2 regions of the Metabacillus sp. 113a genome follow, and region 1 is predicted to be linked to the other one. Evidence: a T-box and tRNA genes for the amino acid it is inferred to sense, from the RefSeq annotation. Region 1 holds a T-box; the other holds one or more tRNA genes.
What was found. The T-box of region 1 lies ahead of alaS (alanine--tRNA ligase). A T-box ahead of a tRNA ligase gene usually reads a tRNA of that ligase, here a tRNA-Ala.
Positions count from the first base shown of each region.

Region 2: it encodes a tRNA-Ala, which carries the amino acid that the T-box ahead of alaS (alanine--tRNA ligase) is inferred to sense. The anticodon was not compared.

Region 1 covers NZ_JBNILJ010000010.1:70,699-79,486, reverse strand. Annotated here, with positions in the region: gene ACQCVE_RS14170 (AI-2E family transporter) at 1-663, shown strand, start outside; T-box leader at 702-918, shown strand; gene alaS (alanine--tRNA ligase) at 1,003-3,639, shown strand; gene ACQCVE_RS14160 (IreB family regulatory phosphoprotein) at 3,726-3,992, shown strand; gene ruvX (Holliday junction resolvase RuvX) at 3,996-4,412, shown strand; gene ACQCVE_RS14150 (DUF1292 domain-containing protein) at 4,441-4,731, shown strand; gene mltG (endolytic transglycosylase MltG) at 4,918-6,054, shown strand; gene ACQCVE_RS14140 (O-methyltransferase) at 6,197-6,853, shown strand; gene ACQCVE_RS14135 (peptidase U32 family protein) at 6,850-7,782, shown strand; gene ACQCVE_RS14130 (peptidase U32 family protein) at 7,827-8,788, shown strand, end outside.
Region 2 covers NZ_JBNILJ010000029.1:7,838-16,625, reverse strand. Annotated here, with positions in the region: tRNA gene ACQCVE_RS19475 (tRNA-Glu) at 1-27, shown strand, start outside; tRNA gene ACQCVE_RS19470 (tRNA-Val) at 597-672, shown strand; tRNA gene ACQCVE_RS19465 (tRNA-Thr) at 705-777, shown strand; tRNA gene ACQCVE_RS19460 (tRNA-Tyr) at 795-878, shown strand; tRNA gene ACQCVE_RS19455 (tRNA-Gln) at 948-1,022, shown strand; tRNA gene ACQCVE_RS19450 (tRNA-Lys) at 1,026-1,101, shown strand; tRNA gene ACQCVE_RS19445 (tRNA-Leu) at 1,117-1,198, shown strand; tRNA gene ACQCVE_RS19440 (tRNA-Gly) at 1,230-1,304, shown strand; tRNA gene ACQCVE_RS19435 (tRNA-Ala) at 1,315-1,390, shown strand; gene rocF (arginase) at 1,556-2,461, shown strand; gene sigW (RNA polymerase sigma factor SigW) at 2,725-3,288, shown strand; gene ACQCVE_RS19420 (zf-HC2 domain-containing protein) at 3,306-3,917, shown strand; gene cdaA (diadenylate cyclase CdaA) at 4,164-4,991, shown strand; gene ACQCVE_RS19410 (CdaR family protein) at 4,984-6,279, shown strand; gene glmM (phosphoglucosamine mutase) at 6,306-7,652, shown strand; gene glmS (glutamine--fructose-6-phosphate transaminase (isomerizing)) at 8,291-8,788, shown strand, end outside.

The DNA.
Region 1 (8,788 bases):
CACCGGGTGGAGGACCTGCTTGGAGAGGCGGAACAATGGCTCTCCGGGATGATTGATACGATTATATTTTCGATTCGTTCATTATTTGATAATGCGGTGATTCTGACATTAATCCCGTTTCTGGTTTTTTATATGCTGAAGGATTTTACCCTTTTAAAAAAAACAGCTTGGTATTTAACTCCGAAAAAGTGGAGGAGAAGGGGCAAGGAGCTGATCCGGGATGCGGATGAATCGCTGGGAAGCTATATCCGGGGCCAGTTCTTCGTCTGTGTGATTATCGGATTGCTTGCTTTTCTCTCACTCTGGATTTTCGGGGTCAAATATCCGCTTGTGCTTGGGATAATTATTGCGGTTACTAACATCATTCCCTACTTTGGACCGGTGATTGGAGCGGTTCCTGCGCTGATACTGGCGGCCGCGATGTCAACAGAGACGGTAATTACAGTAGTCATTATTATATTGGTTCTGCAGTTTCTTGAGGGGAACGTCATCAGCCCGCTTATAGTGGGAAGAAGCCTTCATATGCATCCCATTGTTATTATGCTTGCGCTGGCTGCAGGAGGGGAGCTGGCCGGGATATTCGGCCTGATCATTGCCGTACCGGTTACAGCGGTGCTGCGGGTTATGGTGGAGCATGGAGTTCGCCTGCTCAGAGCTGATTGACAGGCGGGCAGGGTTTGACTATAATCATCAATAGAATACATAAAACATTGATGGAAACGAGTATGTTACAGTCCATTCTAAAGAGAGAATGCCTCCAGGCTGAAAAGGCATTTGATGAAGGGTAACAGAATGCTATTCCTGAGTGCAGGTAAAAGCCCTGCCGTCCCGTGACCGCGTTATGGCCGAATGAAGCTGATGGATGCCTGCATCCATAATCAGGGTGGTACCGCGAGCAAGCAAACTCTCGTCCCTGTGCAAATCAATACTGATTTGCGCAGGAACGGGAGTTTTTTGTTTTTGCAGAGTCCCCCGGCTTACATACAAAAAGGAGGATTACCAATGAAATTTTTAACGTCCGCAGAAGTACGGCAGATGTTTCTTGATTTCTTTAAAGAAAAAGGCCATGCCGTTGAGCCAAGCGCTTCCCTCGTTCCGCATGAGGATCCTTCATTGCTGTGGATCAACAGCGGAGTCGCTACCCTGAAAAAATATTTTGATGGACGGGTGATTCCGGCAAACCCAAGGATTTGCAATGCTCAAAAATCCATCCGGACGAATGATATTGAGAACGTCGGAAAAACAGCACGCCACCATACCTTTTTTGAAATGCTTGGGAACTTTTCGATAGGAGAGTACTTTAAGGTTGAAGCGATCGAATGGGCATGGGAATTCCTCACGAGTGACAAATGGATTGGCTTTGATCCAGAAAAGCTTTCTGTGACCATTCATCCTGAAGATGATGAAGCATTTGAAATCTGGACAGAAAAAGTAGGTGTTCCGGAAGACCGCATCATCCGCCTTGAAGGGAACTTCTGGGATATCGGCGAAGGTCCGAGCGGCCCGAATACGGAAATTTTTTATGACCGGGGTGAGGTTTACGGTCATGACCCGGAAGATCCTGAGCTGTACCCGGGGGGGGAAAATGAACGGTATTTGGAAGTGTGGAATCTCGTTTTTTCTGAGTTTAACCATAATTCGGACGGCACCTATACGCCGCTTCCTAAGAAAAACATTGATACTGGCATGGGGCTTGAGCGCATGTGTTCTGTGATCCAAAACGTACCGACTAACTATGAAACCGATCTTTTTATGCCAATTATTGAAGCAACAGCTAAGATTTCCGGTATGGAGTATCACGGCAGCAAGGAAAAGGATGAGGCGTTCAAGGTCATCGCCGATCATATCAGAACGGTTTCTTTTGCAGTCGGTGATGGAGCTTTGCCGTCAAATGAAGGCCGCGGATATGTGCTGCGCCGTTTGCTGCGCCGCGCTGTCAGGTACGCTAAGAAGCTCGATATTAACCGTCCGTTTATGTTTGAGCTTGTACCGGCAGTCGGAGAAATCATGGAAGCCTTCTATCCGGAGGTTCAACAAAAAACAGAATTCATTCAAAAAGTAATCAAAAATGAAGAAGAGCGGTTCCATGAAACGCTCAATGATGGACTTGCTATTCTTTCTGAGGTAATAAAAAAACAAAGGCAAGCCGGGCACCGCATCATACCAGGCGCAGACGTCTTCCGTCTTTATGACACTTATGGCTTCCCTGTAGAGCTGACAGAGGAATATGCAGAGGAAGAAGAAATGGAGATCGACACGGAAGGCTTTGAAGCTGAAATGGAAAAGCAGCGGGAGCGGGCAAGATCCGCGCGCCAGGAAGTCGATTCCATGCAGGTTCAGGGCGGGGTTCTCGGTGATCTTAAAACGGAAAGCACGTTTGTTGGATATGAAACGCTCAACGTTGAAACGGAAATTGCGGCTCTCATAAAAAATGGCGAGCTTGCCGATGAGGCGAGTGAAGGCGATGAGATTCAGCTTATCCTTGTGCAGACACCATTTTACGCGGAAAGCGGCGGCCAGATTGCAGATGAAGGAACCATTTCAAATGATAGGTTTACCGTCCGTGTGAAGGATGTAAAAAAGGCACCGAATGGGCAGAACCTTCACCGTGCAATTGTTGAGAAGGGCACCATCCATAAACATGATAAGGCTGCAGCTGCAGTGGACCGGCGTATCCGGGAAGGCGTTGTTAAAAACCACACGGCTACCCACCTGCTGCATCAAGCACTGAAGGATGTTCTTGGAGGCCATGTAAATCAGGCGGGCTCCTTAGTAAAGGCAGACCGCCTGCGTTTTGACTTTTCCCACTTCGGCCAGATTACCGACAGTGAGCTTAAACAGATCGAGCACACCGTTAACGAAAAAATTTGGGCAGGCATCGGAGTGAACATTGACCTGAAGCCGATTGACGAAGCGAAAGCAATGGGCGCCATGGCTCTATTCGGTGAAAAATACGGAAAAATTGTCCGCGTTGTTCAAATCGGAGATTACAGTCTCGAGCTTTGCGGGGGCTGTCATGTCGAAAATACCTCTTCGATCGGTCTGTTCAAGCTCATCTCTGAATCGGGAATTGGAGCAGGTACGAGAAGGATAGAAGCTGTTACAGGCAAAACAGCCTATGAAGCGATGAGTGACCAGCTGTCGATTCTTGAGGAAGCTGCGGTCAAGCTGAAAACGAAGGCAAAAGAGGTTCCGGACAGAATTGACAGCCTGGCGGCTGAACTGAAAGAGCTGCAGCGCGAAAATGAATCGCTGACCTCTAAATTGGGCAATCTTGAAGCATCCTCTTTGACAGATCAGGTAAAAGATGTGGACGGAGTAAAACTTCTTGCAAGCAAGGTGAATGCCAAGGACATGAACAGTCTTCGGGCAATTCTTGATGATTTAAAAGCAAAGCTGGGATCAGCTGTCATCGTACTGGGAGCTGCCAGCGGTGATAAAGTGAATATTGCAGCCGGTGTTTCCAAGGACCTGATCGACCGGGGGCTTCATGCAGGCAAGCTCGTTAAAGAAGTGGCAGAGCGCTGCGGCGGAGGCGGCGGAGGCCGTCCTGATATGGCTCAGGCAGGCGGGAAAGACCCTGAAAAACTTGAATCTGCTTTAAACTATGCAGAGGAATGGATTAAATCCGTTTTATAATTCCCATTCTTAGTGTAGAATGGTGATAAGAGTCAGGACGAGCAGGATTCAGTCCTCTATGTGAACTTGAGAAAGAGGTGCAGACAGTGAGCTCATTCGATAAAACAATGAAATTCAACGTGTCGGAGGATTCCGTTCAAGCAGATGTGAACGAAGTTTTGTTTACCGTATATGATGCACTGAAAGAAAAAGGCTACAATCCGATCAATCAGATTGTCGGCTATTTGCTTTCCGGTGATCCGGCTTATATTCCGAGGCACCGGGATGCCAGAAGCCTGATCCGGAAGCTTGAGCGTGACGAGCTGATTGAAGAGCTTGTAAAATCGTATCTGCAAAATAACCGCGGGGAGTAATGCATGCGAGTACTTGGTTTGGATTATGGAACGAAAACAATCGGAGTAGCAGTCAGTGACTACCTTGGCTGGACGGCCCAGGGGCTCGAAACGGTTAAAATTAACGAAGAAGGCGGAGACTATGGTCTGACGAGGCTTTCTGAACTGATCAAAACGGAAGAAGCGGACAAGATTGTCGTCGGTCTTCCCAAAAATATGAATGGCACCATCGGCCCGCGCGGGGAAGCCTGCCAGCGGTTTGCCTCTTTATTAGAGGAAACCTTCTCGCTTCCGGTCGTCCTTTGGGACGAGCGTCTGACTACGATGGCTGCCGAACGAATGCTCATTGAAGCAGACGTCAGCAGAAAAAAACGAAAAAAGGTCATTGATAAAATGGCTGCGGTCATGATCCTCCAAGGGTATCTTGACAGCCTCCGGTAACGGAGAGTACTAAACGAGGTGAATAGTTATGGAACATGGCGAAAAGCAAATTACAGTAGTGGATGAGAACGGAAACGAGCAGCTTTGCGAAATCTTATTTACGTTCGAATCCGATGAGTTTAACAAATCTTACGTGCTATACTATCCAATCAGCAGCGAAGATCAGGATGAAGAAGATGTCGAGATTCATGCATCAAGCTTTACTCCGAACGAAAACGGAGAAGACGGCGAACTTCAGCCGATTGAAACTGAAGAAGAATGGGACATGATTGAAGAAATGATGAACACATTCTTCGATAACGAAGAGGAAGAAGAATAATACAGAAGGAAGCCGGGATGGGAACCCGGCTTCCTTTTTTTCATTCAGTTTCTGAATAGAGCCGCCGGTTCCCCCTGGCCCTCTGCAGCTAAAGCAATTGGAAAAGCGCCGTATGGATACAAATTGTTAATGACGAATAAAGGGGAATTTTGTAGTATAATAATGGGAAGTGGAAGGGGGAAAAAGATGAAACATAAATCTGATAAATCATCTATACATAAGACTTTACTTGAAAGACAGGAAGAAGCAAAATCAATCCGGAAGATTGTAATCAGGATTGTCCTTATAACAGGAATTGCCCTGGCTTTGATAGCGGTCACAGGGATCATCTATATACAAAATGCATTGAGTCCCGTAGATTCAGCAGATAAAAAGGAAGTGAAGGTTTCGATTCCTCTTGGTTCTTCTGTCACAGGCATTGCTGCAGAACTGAAGGATGAAGGTCTGATTAAAGATGCCAGAGTTTTTAAATACTATGTAAAGTTTAAAAATGAAACAGGTTTTCAGGCAGGAGACTATCTGATGAGCAGGTCCATGACGATGGATGATATGATCGAGCTTCTGAAAACCGGAAAAATGTCTGAAGATGTAGCCATTCAGCTGACGGTACCAGAAGGCCACAAATTAACGCAAATTGCGGCAATTATTGAAAATAATTCCGAGTTTTCAAAGGAAGAAGTGTTAAAAAAAGTACAGGATCCAGAGTTTATCGCTTCGATGAAAGAAAAATTTCCGGATACTGTATCCAAAGAAGTGGACAGCAAATCCGTGAAATATAAGCTTGAAGGCTATTTATTCCCGGCAACCTATCCTTTCAAAGATCCAAATACTTCACTTGATGCCATTCTCGAGAAGATGATCGGTGAGACGGATAAGCGGGTAAAGCCGCTTCTTCCGCAGATTAAGGAAAAAAAGTGGACCGTTCACACCTTCCTGACGATGTCCTCTCTAATTGAAGAGGAGGCCACAGGACAAGTTGACAGACAGAAAATATCCAGTGTGTTTGTTAACCGGATCAACCAGGACATGCCTCTTCAGACGGATCCCACCGTGCTCTATGCTTTGGGAGAGCATAAAGACCGTGTAACCTATGATGACCTGAAGGTCTCTTCACCGTATAATACGTACAAAAACAAAGGCCTCCCTCCAGGACCGATTTCCAATAGCGGTACCATGTCCATGGAAGCCGCGCTGCAGCCTGATAATACAGATTATCTGTATTTCCTGGCATCGCCGGAAGGGAAAGTATATTATTCAAGAACACTCAAAGAGCATAATCAGCTTAAAGAAAAATATATTACCGGGCCGAGAGAAGAATCATAACTCAGAGAGGGAGTGAAATTTATTTCATTCCCTCTTTATTTGTGCTAAAATATATCAAGTTGTGTGCAGACACGACCGCAGATATAATGAAGGCAAGAGTTCCTAATCAGAACTCTTCTTTTTGCGCAAGGAGGCCAATTCAGTGCTTGAACCAACTCTTCATGCTTATATAGAAAGCATGATTCCCGAACGCTCCGGCCCGATCAAGGATATGGAGAGCTATGCTCAAGAGCATGGAGTTCCCATTATGGAAGCAGCAGGAATGGAAGTTTTGCTGCAATTTCTCCGTATCCATTCTCCCCTTCGCATACTAGAAATCGGAACGGCCATCGGCTATTCAGCCATCCGCATGGCGTCCGCTGTTCCGAAAGCCTCTATAGTGAGTATAGAAAGAGACCAGGATCGTTACGATCAGGCACTTTTACGGACGAAACAGTCGGATCTCAGCAGCAGAATCCGGATATATTTCGGTGATGCCCTGGAGATTCATGATCAAATAAGGAATGAAGGGCCTTTTGATGCATTGTTTATCGATGCGGCAAAAGGGCAGTATCAGCGTTTTTTTGAATTATATGAGCCCATGCTCAATAACGGCGGTATGATCATTACCGATAATATTTTATTTAAAGGTCTTGTCGCAGAAAAGCAGGACCGTATTGACAATAAACGAATCAGAAGCCTCGTGAAAAAAATTGCGGGGTATAACAGCTGGCTGATGTCACATCAGGGATTCGATACATGCATTATCCCTGTTGGAGACGGCATCGCCGTAAGCATTAAAAGAGGTGAGCAAACGTGAAAAAACCAGAATTGCTAGTCACTCCTTCAAAGCTCGATGATATAGAGGCGCTTGCGAAAGCAGGAGCAACGGCTATGATAATCGGTGAGCAAAAATTCGGTCTTCGTCTCGCAGGGGAGTTTAACCGTGAGGATTTCAGGAAAGCGGTTGAGATCGCCCATCAGAACGGGGTTAAAGTATACGCGGCGATGAACGCGATTTTTCATAACGATCTTATCGATGATTTAGCCGATTATATGCTTTTCCTTAAAGAAGCCAAGGCTGATGCCATTGTGTTCGGAGACCCGGCTGTTCTGATGACAGCCCGGGAAACAGTTCCGGATATGAAACTTCACTGGAATACAGAGACGACAGCGACCAACTACTTTACCTGCAACTATTGGGGCAGGAAAGGTGCACAAAGAGCAGTGCTTGCGAGGGAGCTCAACATGGATTCAATCGTTGAGACGAAGGAAAATGCAGAAGTGGAAATTGAGATTCAAGTCCATGGAATGACGTGCATGTTCCAGTCCAAGCGTTCTTTAATCGGAAACTATTATTTATATCAGGGAAAATCGATGGAAGTCGTGAATCAGGATAAGATGGAAAAGGGTCTGCTGCTTCATGATAAAGAACGGGAAAATAAATATCCGGTTTATGAAGATCAGAACGGCACACACATTATGAGTCCTAACGATATGTGTATAATCGATGAATTGGAAGACTTGATTGACGCAGGCGTGGATTCCTTTAAGATCGACGGGGTTCTTCAAACGAGCGAATATGTCATCGAAGTCACAAAAAAATACAGGAAAGCCATTGACCTGTGTGTAGATGCGCGTGAGGAATATGAAGAGATCAAGGGCAGCCTGCTGTCAAAAATTGAAGAAATCCAGCCTTCCCACCGGCCGCTTGACACCGGCTTTTTCTTTAAAGAAACCGTCTACTGAGGACGGACGATATAAGCAATAAAAATAAATAGGGAGGTATACGTATGAATAGAGTAACCGATTCTATTTCCACCATCATCAATGGAAAACGCGTCATTACGAAAAAACCTGAGCTTTTGGCGCCGGCTGGAAATCTGGAGAAGCTGAAAATTGCCGTCCGCTATGGAGCAGATGCTGTATTTATAGGAGGACGGGAATATGGTCTTCGCTCAAACGCAGACAACTTTTCACAGGAAGAAATGGCAGAAGGCGTCCAATTTGCCAATCAATACAACGCAAAAATTTACGTAACCACCAATATTTTTGCCCATAACGAAAATATGGATGGAATCGCTGATTATTTGAAAGGGCTTGAAGACGCTGGAGTTACCGGTATCATTGTCGCAGATCCCCTCATCATCGAAACATGTAAAACAGCCGCTCCGAAGCTCGAGATCCACTTAAGCACCCAGCAGTCTCTTTCAAACTGGAAAGCTGTTCAGTTTTGGAAAGAGGAAGGGCTTGAGCGTGTTGTTCTCGCCCGTGAGACAAGCGGGGATGAGATCCGCGAAATGAAAGAGAAGGTGGATATCGAAATAGAAACGTTTATCCACGGAGCGATGTGCATTGCCTATTCCGGACGCTGTACTCTTTCCAACCATATGACAGCACGCGACTCCAACCGTGGAGGCTGCTGCCAGTCCTGCCGCTGGGATTATGATCTTTATAAGCAGGAGGATGGAAAGGAAACACCACTGTTTGGAGAAAACGATTCACCATTTGCGATGAGTCCAAAGGATCTCAAACTGGTCGAATCGATTCCAAGAATGATTGAAATGGGAATCGACAGCCTGAAAATAGAAGGACGGATGAAATCCATTCACTATGTAGCCACTGTAGTCAGCGTATACCGGAAAGTAATTGATGCTTACTGTGCGGACCCTGATAACTTTACAATCCAGCAGGAGTGGCTTGAGGAGCTGGACAAGTGCGCGAATCGCGAGACCGCTCCTGCCTTCTTTGAAGG
Region 2 (8,788 bases), on a different contig from region 1:
CGGGTTCGAATCCCGTACGGGTCACCATTTACATACGGACAAGCTATGCGGAAGTTGAAGGAGTGAACACCGGAGTGCACATTCGTGCATGAGGATGTGAACGAGTGAAGACGACAACGCAATGCGCCGCTCATCACAAGCCGAAACCACCACCCAACAAAGTGAAAGTAAGAGGGTTGGGAGGAGCAAGCAGTGCTAGGAGCCGAAGGAGAGAGCCCCGGAGCGCACATGAGTGCGTGAGGATGCGAACGACTGAAAGCGACAACGCAATGCGCCGCTCATCGCAAGCCGAAATCACCACCCAACAAAGTGAACGTAAGAGGGTTGGGAGGAGCAAGCAGTGCTAGGAGTCGTAGGAGTGAACACCGGAGTGCACATTCGTGCATGAGGATGTGAACGAGTGAAGACGACAACGCAATGCGCCGCTCATCACAAGCCGAAACCACCACCCAACAAAGTGAAAGTAAGAGGGTTGGGAGGAGCAAGCAGTGCTAGGAGCCGAAGGAGAGAGCCCCGGAGCGCACATGAGTGCGTGAGGATGCGAACGACTGAAAGCGACAACGCAATGCGCCGCTCATCACAAGCCGAAACTATATGGAGGATTAGCTCAGCTGGGAGAGCATCTGCCTTACAAGCAGAGGGTCGGCGGTTCGATCCCGTCATCCTCCACCATTCTATATTTTGTTTGCTGTTTTTTAATTTGCGCCGGTGTAGCTCAATTGGTAGAGCAACTGACTTGTAATCAGTAGGTTGGGGGTTCAAGTCCTCTTGCCGGCACTGTCTTTCAATCATACGGAGGGGTAGCGAAGTGGCTAAACGCGGCGGACTGTAAATCCGCTCCTTAGGGTTCGGCAGTTCGAATCTGCCCCCCTCCACCATTTTTCTTCATGACAGGTTTAAAACCTCATGGTTTGGACATGTTAAGATAGGATGAGTATCTAAATTATTGGGCTATAGCCAAGCGGTAAGGCAACGGACTTTGACTCCGTCATGCGTTGGTTCGAATCCAGCTAGCCCAGCCATCCGAGCCATTAGCTCAGTCGGTAGAGCATCTGACTTTTAATCAGAGGGTCGAAGGTTCGAGTCCTTCATGGCTCACCATTTTTATTTTTGTATGCGGGTGTGGCGGAATTGGCAGACGCACCAGACTTAGGATCTGGCGCCTTCGGGCGTGGGGGTTCGACTCCCTTCACCCGCATTTATTTTCCGGAGACCTGCCTTTTGAACTAGCGGAAGTAGTTCAGTGGTAGAACACCACCTTGCCAAGGTGGGGGTCGCGGGTTCGAATCCCGTCTTCCGCTCCATTACCCTTAGGGGGCCTTAGCTCAGCTGGGAGAGCGCCTGCCTTGCACGCAGGAGGTCAGCGGTTCGATCCCGCTAGGCTCCACCAATACTTTAACCATTAATGTCTTCCACTTGGTGTAAGGCTTTTTTTGTGTTTTCTTTTACAGTTTTAGTTTGAATTATCTGTATTTTTATACATGAAATTGTCGAGTTGAGTCACCTGCCTCCTTCTAGGTAGAATAGAAGCACAGAGGGAAAAGGAGGAAACCACATGGCTGCAAAGAAAATCAATATTATCGGGGTGCCGATGGATTTAGGTCAGACCCGCCGGGGTGTTGACATGGGTCCGAGCGCGATCCGCTATGCGGGGATTACGGAAAGGCTTGAGCACCTTCACTATATCATCGAAGACAGTGGAGATATCAACATTGGGAAACGGGAAAAAGAATTGGAAGAACCTCTATATAATTTGAAAAATTTGAAAGCGGTATCAGAAGCAAGTGAGCTTTTAGCATCAAAGGTTGATGAAACAATTAAAGCAGGGTCGTTTCCTTTGGTCCTTGGCGGTGACCATAGCATTGCCATTGGGACCCTGGCCGGCTTAGCAAAAAATTATCAAAATCTGGGCGTTATCTGGTATGACGCTCATGGAGATTTAAATACAGCGGATACGTCTCCTTCAGGAAACATTCATGGCATGCCTCTGGCTGCAAGCCTTGGAATTGGGGATGAAGCGCTCACAGGGATTGCGGGATTTTCTCCTAAAATTAAACCAGAAAATGTAGTCATTATCGGGGCGCGTTCCTTGGATGAAGGAGAAAGAAAACTAATCAAAGAAAAAGGAATACGTGTTTATACGATGCATGAAGTGGACCGCATGGGGATGACACGTGTTATGGAAGAAACGATCGACTATTTAAAGGAACGGACTGACGGCATTCATTTATCACTGGATCTTGATGGCTTGGATCCGCATGATGCACCAGGGGTTGGTACACCGGTAATCGGGGGCATCAGCTACCGTGAGAGCCACCTGGCCATGGAAATGCTGGCTGAATCAGAATTGATTACATCTGCTGAATTTGTAGAGGTCAATCCGATTCTTGATGAACGTAACAAAACAGCTTCCGTTGCTGTTGCCCTAATGGGTTCATTATTTGGGGAAAAACTCCTGTAAACCAGCTGCCGCCCTTAAGAAGGAGCGGCAGTTTTCCTTTTCGTTTTGCTCCGGGTGTTTCCCATAAAGTATGATATAAAAATTAATCTTCTCTGACAGCTCGATCTTCCCCTTCCATGCAATCCTCTAAACAGCCTCTTCCTGCAACTTTTCATCTACAGATTGCCAATTATTTGTTAAACTAATTTTATGTGAAAAAAATGAAACCTTTTGGTCTTTAGAACGTATTCATACAGACCCGCGTAGAGAAGAGGGTAAAACAGATGGAAACTTTGGTAAAGAACAGAATAAGAGAGGTTATAAAAGGCGATCAAAATGCATTTGCTGAGATTGTTGACATTTATAAGGATAAAATCTATCACCTTTGTTACCGGATGCTGGGCAATTCGCATGAAGCTGAGGATATTGCGCAGGAAGCATTTATAAGAGCCTATGTAAATATTCACCGGTATGATCTGGATAAAAAATTCTCAACATGGCTGTACCGGATTGCCACCAATCTCTCTATTGACCGAATTCGAAAGAAGAAGCCGGATTATTATTTAGACGCTGAAATTGGTGGAACGGACGGACTGACAATGTATTCGCAGGTTGCAGCTGATATTGCCCTTCCTGAAGAGGAAGTGGAGACACTGGAGCTTCAGGAAATGATTCAAAAAGAAATTTTGAAGCTTCCGGAAAAGTATCGGAGTGTCATTGTGCTTAAATACATTGATGAGCTTTCCATTCTTGAAATCAGCGAGATTTTGGAGATTCCTGCCGGCACAGTTAAGACGAGGATACACAGAGGAAGAGAAGCCCTTAGAAAGCAGCTAAGGCATTTATAAAGTGGGGTGCAGAAAAAATGGCATGTTCAGAGCAAATGGTTTCTTTAATGCATAAATTCCTCGACCATGAAATCGGGGGGAAGGAAGAGAGAGACTTAAGGATCCATCTAAAAGTATGCAGCAGCTGTCAAACTCATTTCCAGGAACTGAAAAAAACGGTGGCTTTCGTGCAGAGTACTTCCCATGTGGAAACTCCAAAGAATTTTACAGCGCGGGTGATGGAGAGCCTTCCTAAAGAAAAAAAGAGAGTCGGCGCTGAAAGATGGTTCAAAGCCCACCCTTTATTAATAGCAGCATCTCTTTTTATGATTCTGATGAGCGGCAGCCTGATATCGGCATGGTCAGGTGATCATCAGTTCAGCGTAACAAAGGATCCTAAATTAATTGTCCAGAACAGCACGGTGACCGTCCCGGAAGGTGAAGTCATTAAAGGAGATATTACCGTACGAAACGGCACGCTCCGGATTGATGGGAAAGTGGAAGGAAATGTGACGATTATTAATGGAGAGGAATACACAGCAGCAGCCGGAGAAGTCACCGGGGATATTAAAGAGGTAAATGAATTGTTTGACTGGCTATGGTACAGGATGAAATCCTTCGGAAAAGAAGTAGTAGATGTATTTCAGTAAAATTTCCGGCTTGTTCGATAATAGGCGGAAAAATCAGATATACTAATGCAAAGGTCATCTTTTATGATGGCCTTTTGGTTTCTTTATTTACTAAAAAAAAATTATGCTATAATGGGGTAGTTAGCGGCAGCACCGGATGTCCTCCGGCAGAAACAGGAGGACGAGCAAGGATTTTGGTGCGGTTTTTCCCGTCCTGAATGGACAATTGCGCTGTAACTTTAATTGAACTTGATGGAGGAAACAGGCATGGCATTTGAAGATATATCTGTACTTAGGTACCTGGGCACTGCCATAGATATTCTCCTTGTTTGGTTCGTTATATATAAACTGATTATGGTTATTAGAGGAACAAAAGCCGTTCAGCTTTTGAAAGGGATCATCGTTATTTTACTTGTCAAAACGATAAGCGGCTTCCTGGGACTCAATACGATCTTCTGGTTAATGGACCAAGCGATTTCATGGGGATTTATCGCAATTATCGTGATCTTTCAGCCAGAGCTGAGAAGGGCACTGGAGCAGCTGGGGAGAGGAAGACTGTTTTCAAAGAGTGCTTTGCCGGAAGAGGATGAACGGGTTAAGCTGACGGATGACATTACGAAAGCTACCTCCTATATGGCAAAGCGCCGAATCGGAGCGCTGATGACGCTAGAACGGGAGACAGGCATGGGCGATTACATTGAGACCGGAATCCCTATGAATGCTGCCATTTCATCAGAGCTTCTGATCAATGTGTTTATCCCTAACACACCGCTCCATGATGGAGCGGTCATTTTAAGAGGAAGCCAGATCGCAGCAGCGGCCTGCTATCTGCCGCTGTCAGAGAGTCCGCTGATTTCAAAAGAACTCGGAACGAGACACAGGGCTGCAGTTGGAATAAGCGAGGTTACAGACAGCATAACCATTATTGTCTCTGAAGAAACAGGAAGCATCTCGGTTGCGAAAAATGGCGAGCTTCACCGCAACCTGGATGAAGAGGCATTGAAAAACATTCTGTCATCCAGCTCAAACCGCCAAGGCCGGATTCGTTCCGATTCCTCAAACCGCTGGCAATGGAGGGGGAAAAAGAATGGATAAGCTGATGAACAATACTTGGTTTATGCGGATTATCGCTTTGCTGCTTGCTCTGATGATTTATCTTTCCGTCAATCCGGAGACATCAAACCAGGGTGGCACAATCAGGAACAATGAACCTCAGAGCAGCCAGATTATTCCGAAACCGCCTGGCACGGATGAAGACGAGCCTGCCTCTAATGAGTCCTCTGCAGCGATTGAAGATGTACCGGTTAAAGCTGAGACAGACAATGAAAATTATGTCGTTTCCGGACTTCCTGAGACGGTTGCCGTGAACATCACCGGACCGACCAGCCAGGTGACCATTGCCAAGCAGCGGAAAAACGTTGAGGTTTATGCGGATTTGTCGGGACTGGAACCTGGAGAGCATGAAGTGGATTTGAAATTCAGAAATCTGGACAGCTCTCTGAAGGTAGCCATTGATCCAGGTACAGCGGATATAAGAATCGACGAGAAGGAAACAGAAGAATTTCCAGTCGAAGCCTCCTTTATCAATGAGGAACAAATTGCCGAAGGATATAAGCCGGGGGAGCCGGTTCTAAAACCGAATAAAGTTCAGATTACAGGATCGAAAGCGATTATTGATCAGGTTTCGTATGTAAGGGCAAGAGTGAATCTACAAGGTGCAAATAAAGAAGTCGTTCAGCAGGCGCAGGTCATTGTGTATGATAAAGCAGGAAATATTTTACCAGTGGAGACCTCTCCGCGAAACATTGAAGTAACTGTGCCGGTTGAAAGCCCTAAAAAGACTCTTCCTGTAAAGCTGAAACAAACCGGGGAGCCTCCTGAAGGCATATCGATCCGGTCAATCAGTATAACCCCCAGTGAAGTAACGGCTTACGGACCGCAGAATATTCTCGATGCACTGGAGGAAATAAGCGGGCCGGAGCTGGATTTGAGCCAGATCAAAGAAGACGACGTGGTTGAATTGGGCCTGCCGCTGCCAGAGGGAGTTACCAGACTTTCTGAGCAGAAGGTTCAAGTAAAAATAGATGTAAATAAAGAAGAAGAGAAGGTGCTGGAAGGCGTCCCAATTCAAACAACTGGCCTTGATGAAGGGAAGCAAGTTGAGTACCTGAATCCTGACAATCAAGCTTTTGATATCAGTGTAACGGGTTTAGAGAGACAGCTGAACAAAGTGACTTCAGGTGACTTTGAGCTGGTGGTCGATGCATCCGGTCTTGAAGACGGTGAACAGAAAGTTAAGGTTGAGGTTAAGGGACCGAATGATGTGAAATGGTCACTGCCCCAAGAAGAAGCAACAATTCGTATTTCGGCACTTCAATCTTGAGGAACAGAAAAAGGAGCGAATCTAACATGGGTAAGTATTTTGGAACAGATGGAGTAAGAGGAGTGGCCAATAGCGAGCTGACGCCGGAATTGGCATTTAAAATCGGCCGTTTTGGCGGATATGTTCTGACAAAAGATAAAGAGCGTCCCAAGGTTTTAATCGGCCGTGATACACGCGTATCCGGGCATATGCTGGAGGGTGCGCTTGTAGCCGGTCTTCTTTCCATCGGAGCGGAAGTTATGCGCTTAGGCGTCATCTCTACTCCAGGTGTTTCTTATTTAACCAAAGCTTTAGGAGCTCAGGCAGGTGTCATGATTTCTGCCTCTCATAATCCCGTTCAGGACAACGGAATCAAGTTTTTCGGACCGGACGGCTTCAAACTTGTAGATGAGCAGGAGCTTGAAATTGAAAGCCTGATGGACCAGGAGACTGATTCTCTTCCACGGCCGGTTGGAGCGGACCTTGGTCAGGTAAATGATTACTTTGAAGGCGGCCAAAAATATCTTCAGTTCCTTAAACAAACCGTAGATGAAGAATTTGCAGGCCTTCATGTCGCTCTTGACTGCGCTCATGGTGCAACCTCTTCCCTTGCAACGCATCTGTTTGCTGACCTTGAGGCGGATGTTTCTACGATGGGAACGTCTCCTAACGGACTTAACATCAATGAAGGTGTCGGTTCCACCCACCCTGAAGCAATGGCAGCGTTTGTTCTTGAAAAAGGTGCCGATATCGGACTTGCCTTTGATGGGGACGGAGACCGCCTGATTGCAGTTGATGAGAAAGGCAGCATCGTAGACGGCGATCAAATCATGTTTATCTGCGCCAAGTATTTGAAGGAGCAAGGCCAGTTGAATCAGGATACCGTTGTATCCACCGTTATGAGCAACCTCGGTTTCTATAAAGGACTGGAGGCATCAGAAATTCAAAGCATCCAGACTGCGGTAGGCGACCGGTATGTAGTAGAAGAAATGAAGAAAAACCATTATAATCTGGGCGGCGAGCAATCCGGCCACATCATTTTCCTTGATTACAACACAACAGGAGATGGCCTTCTTACAGCCATCCAGCTTGTTAACATTTTAAAAGCAACAGGAAAAACCCTTTCTGAGCTCGCTGGAGAGATGACAAAATTCCCTCAGCTGCTTGTAAACGTAAAAGTGACGGACAAGTACCATGTAACAGACAATGAAAAGGTAAAAGCAATCATCACGGAAGTAGAGCAGGAGATGGCCGGGAACGGTAGAATCCTCGTTCGTCCATCCGGCACAGAGCCGCTTGTGCGCGTTATGGCAGAAGCATCAACAGAAGAGCTTTGCCGCAAGTATGTGGACCGTATTGTGGCAGTTGTCCAAACGGAAATGGGTATTGAATAAATTGTACATACCTTTTGCATTAAAACGGGGCTGACTGTCAGCCCCGTTTTTCTCTTTTCTCTTCATGTGATATTTTGAGCATTTTTTTATTCTTTCACGCTGTGATGATTTTCACTTGTGAAGAAAAAAAGCAGGTGGAAAAATGCTCTTTTTGCTGAAAGCAGGTTAGGAAATCATGAAAACCGGGTAAATATCACCTTGCATCAATCCTTAACGAGATCCTTTTTAACCGCATATACTAAAGGGTCGGAGGGTAAAGAGTAAACCGTAGGGAAATAATAGGATTGACGGTTTTCTCCGATGTATTGTAATATAAACCTTGTGTTTCGCTATTCTTGTCCCGGGTAATAAGAAGCAGCGGAATGCAGAGCAAGACAAAGCGCCTGAACTAAGCACGGACGGCCCATCGCTTAGTTGACGAGGAGGAGGTTTATCGATGAATCGGCGGATACCTCCCGGCTGTACGATAGCAGCCGCAAGTCTTTCTTTAAAACAGGAGGGCAACTTTCTGGACAAAGAGAGAGACACAAATCGAATCCTTTAAAACAAAACATCTAACATGTGTGAGGGGACAGCAGAAGGTCCCCGATGATAAGAGACTTTCCTGTCCCCTTCGCAAAAGCGGGAGGAAAACGATTATGTGTGGAATTGTAGGTTATATTGGACAGAATGATTCAAAGGAAATTTTATTAAAAGGCCTGGAAAAGCTTGAATACCGCGGATACGACTCTGCCGGGATCGCGCTTTCCGGAGAAGAAGGCGTCACGGTCTTTAAAGAAAAAGGACGCATTGCCGATCTTCGTTCCATCGTGGACGCAGGTGTATTGGCACCGGTTGGAATCGGTCACACACGCTGGGCTACTCACGGAGAGCCAAGCCGTGTTAACGCTCATCCGCATCAAAGTGCATCATCACGCCTGACTTTGGTTCACAACGGTGTCATTGAAAACTATGTACAGCTGAAAAAAGATTACCTTCAGGATGTTGAACTGCAAAGTGAAACAGACACAGAGGTTGTAGTCCAGGTTATCGAAAAAATGATGGAGAAAGGGGCAGGCGTAGAAGAAGCTTTCCGCCAGACTCTCTCCGTTCTAAAAGGATCGTACGCTATCGGATTGCTTGATAACCAAGATCCA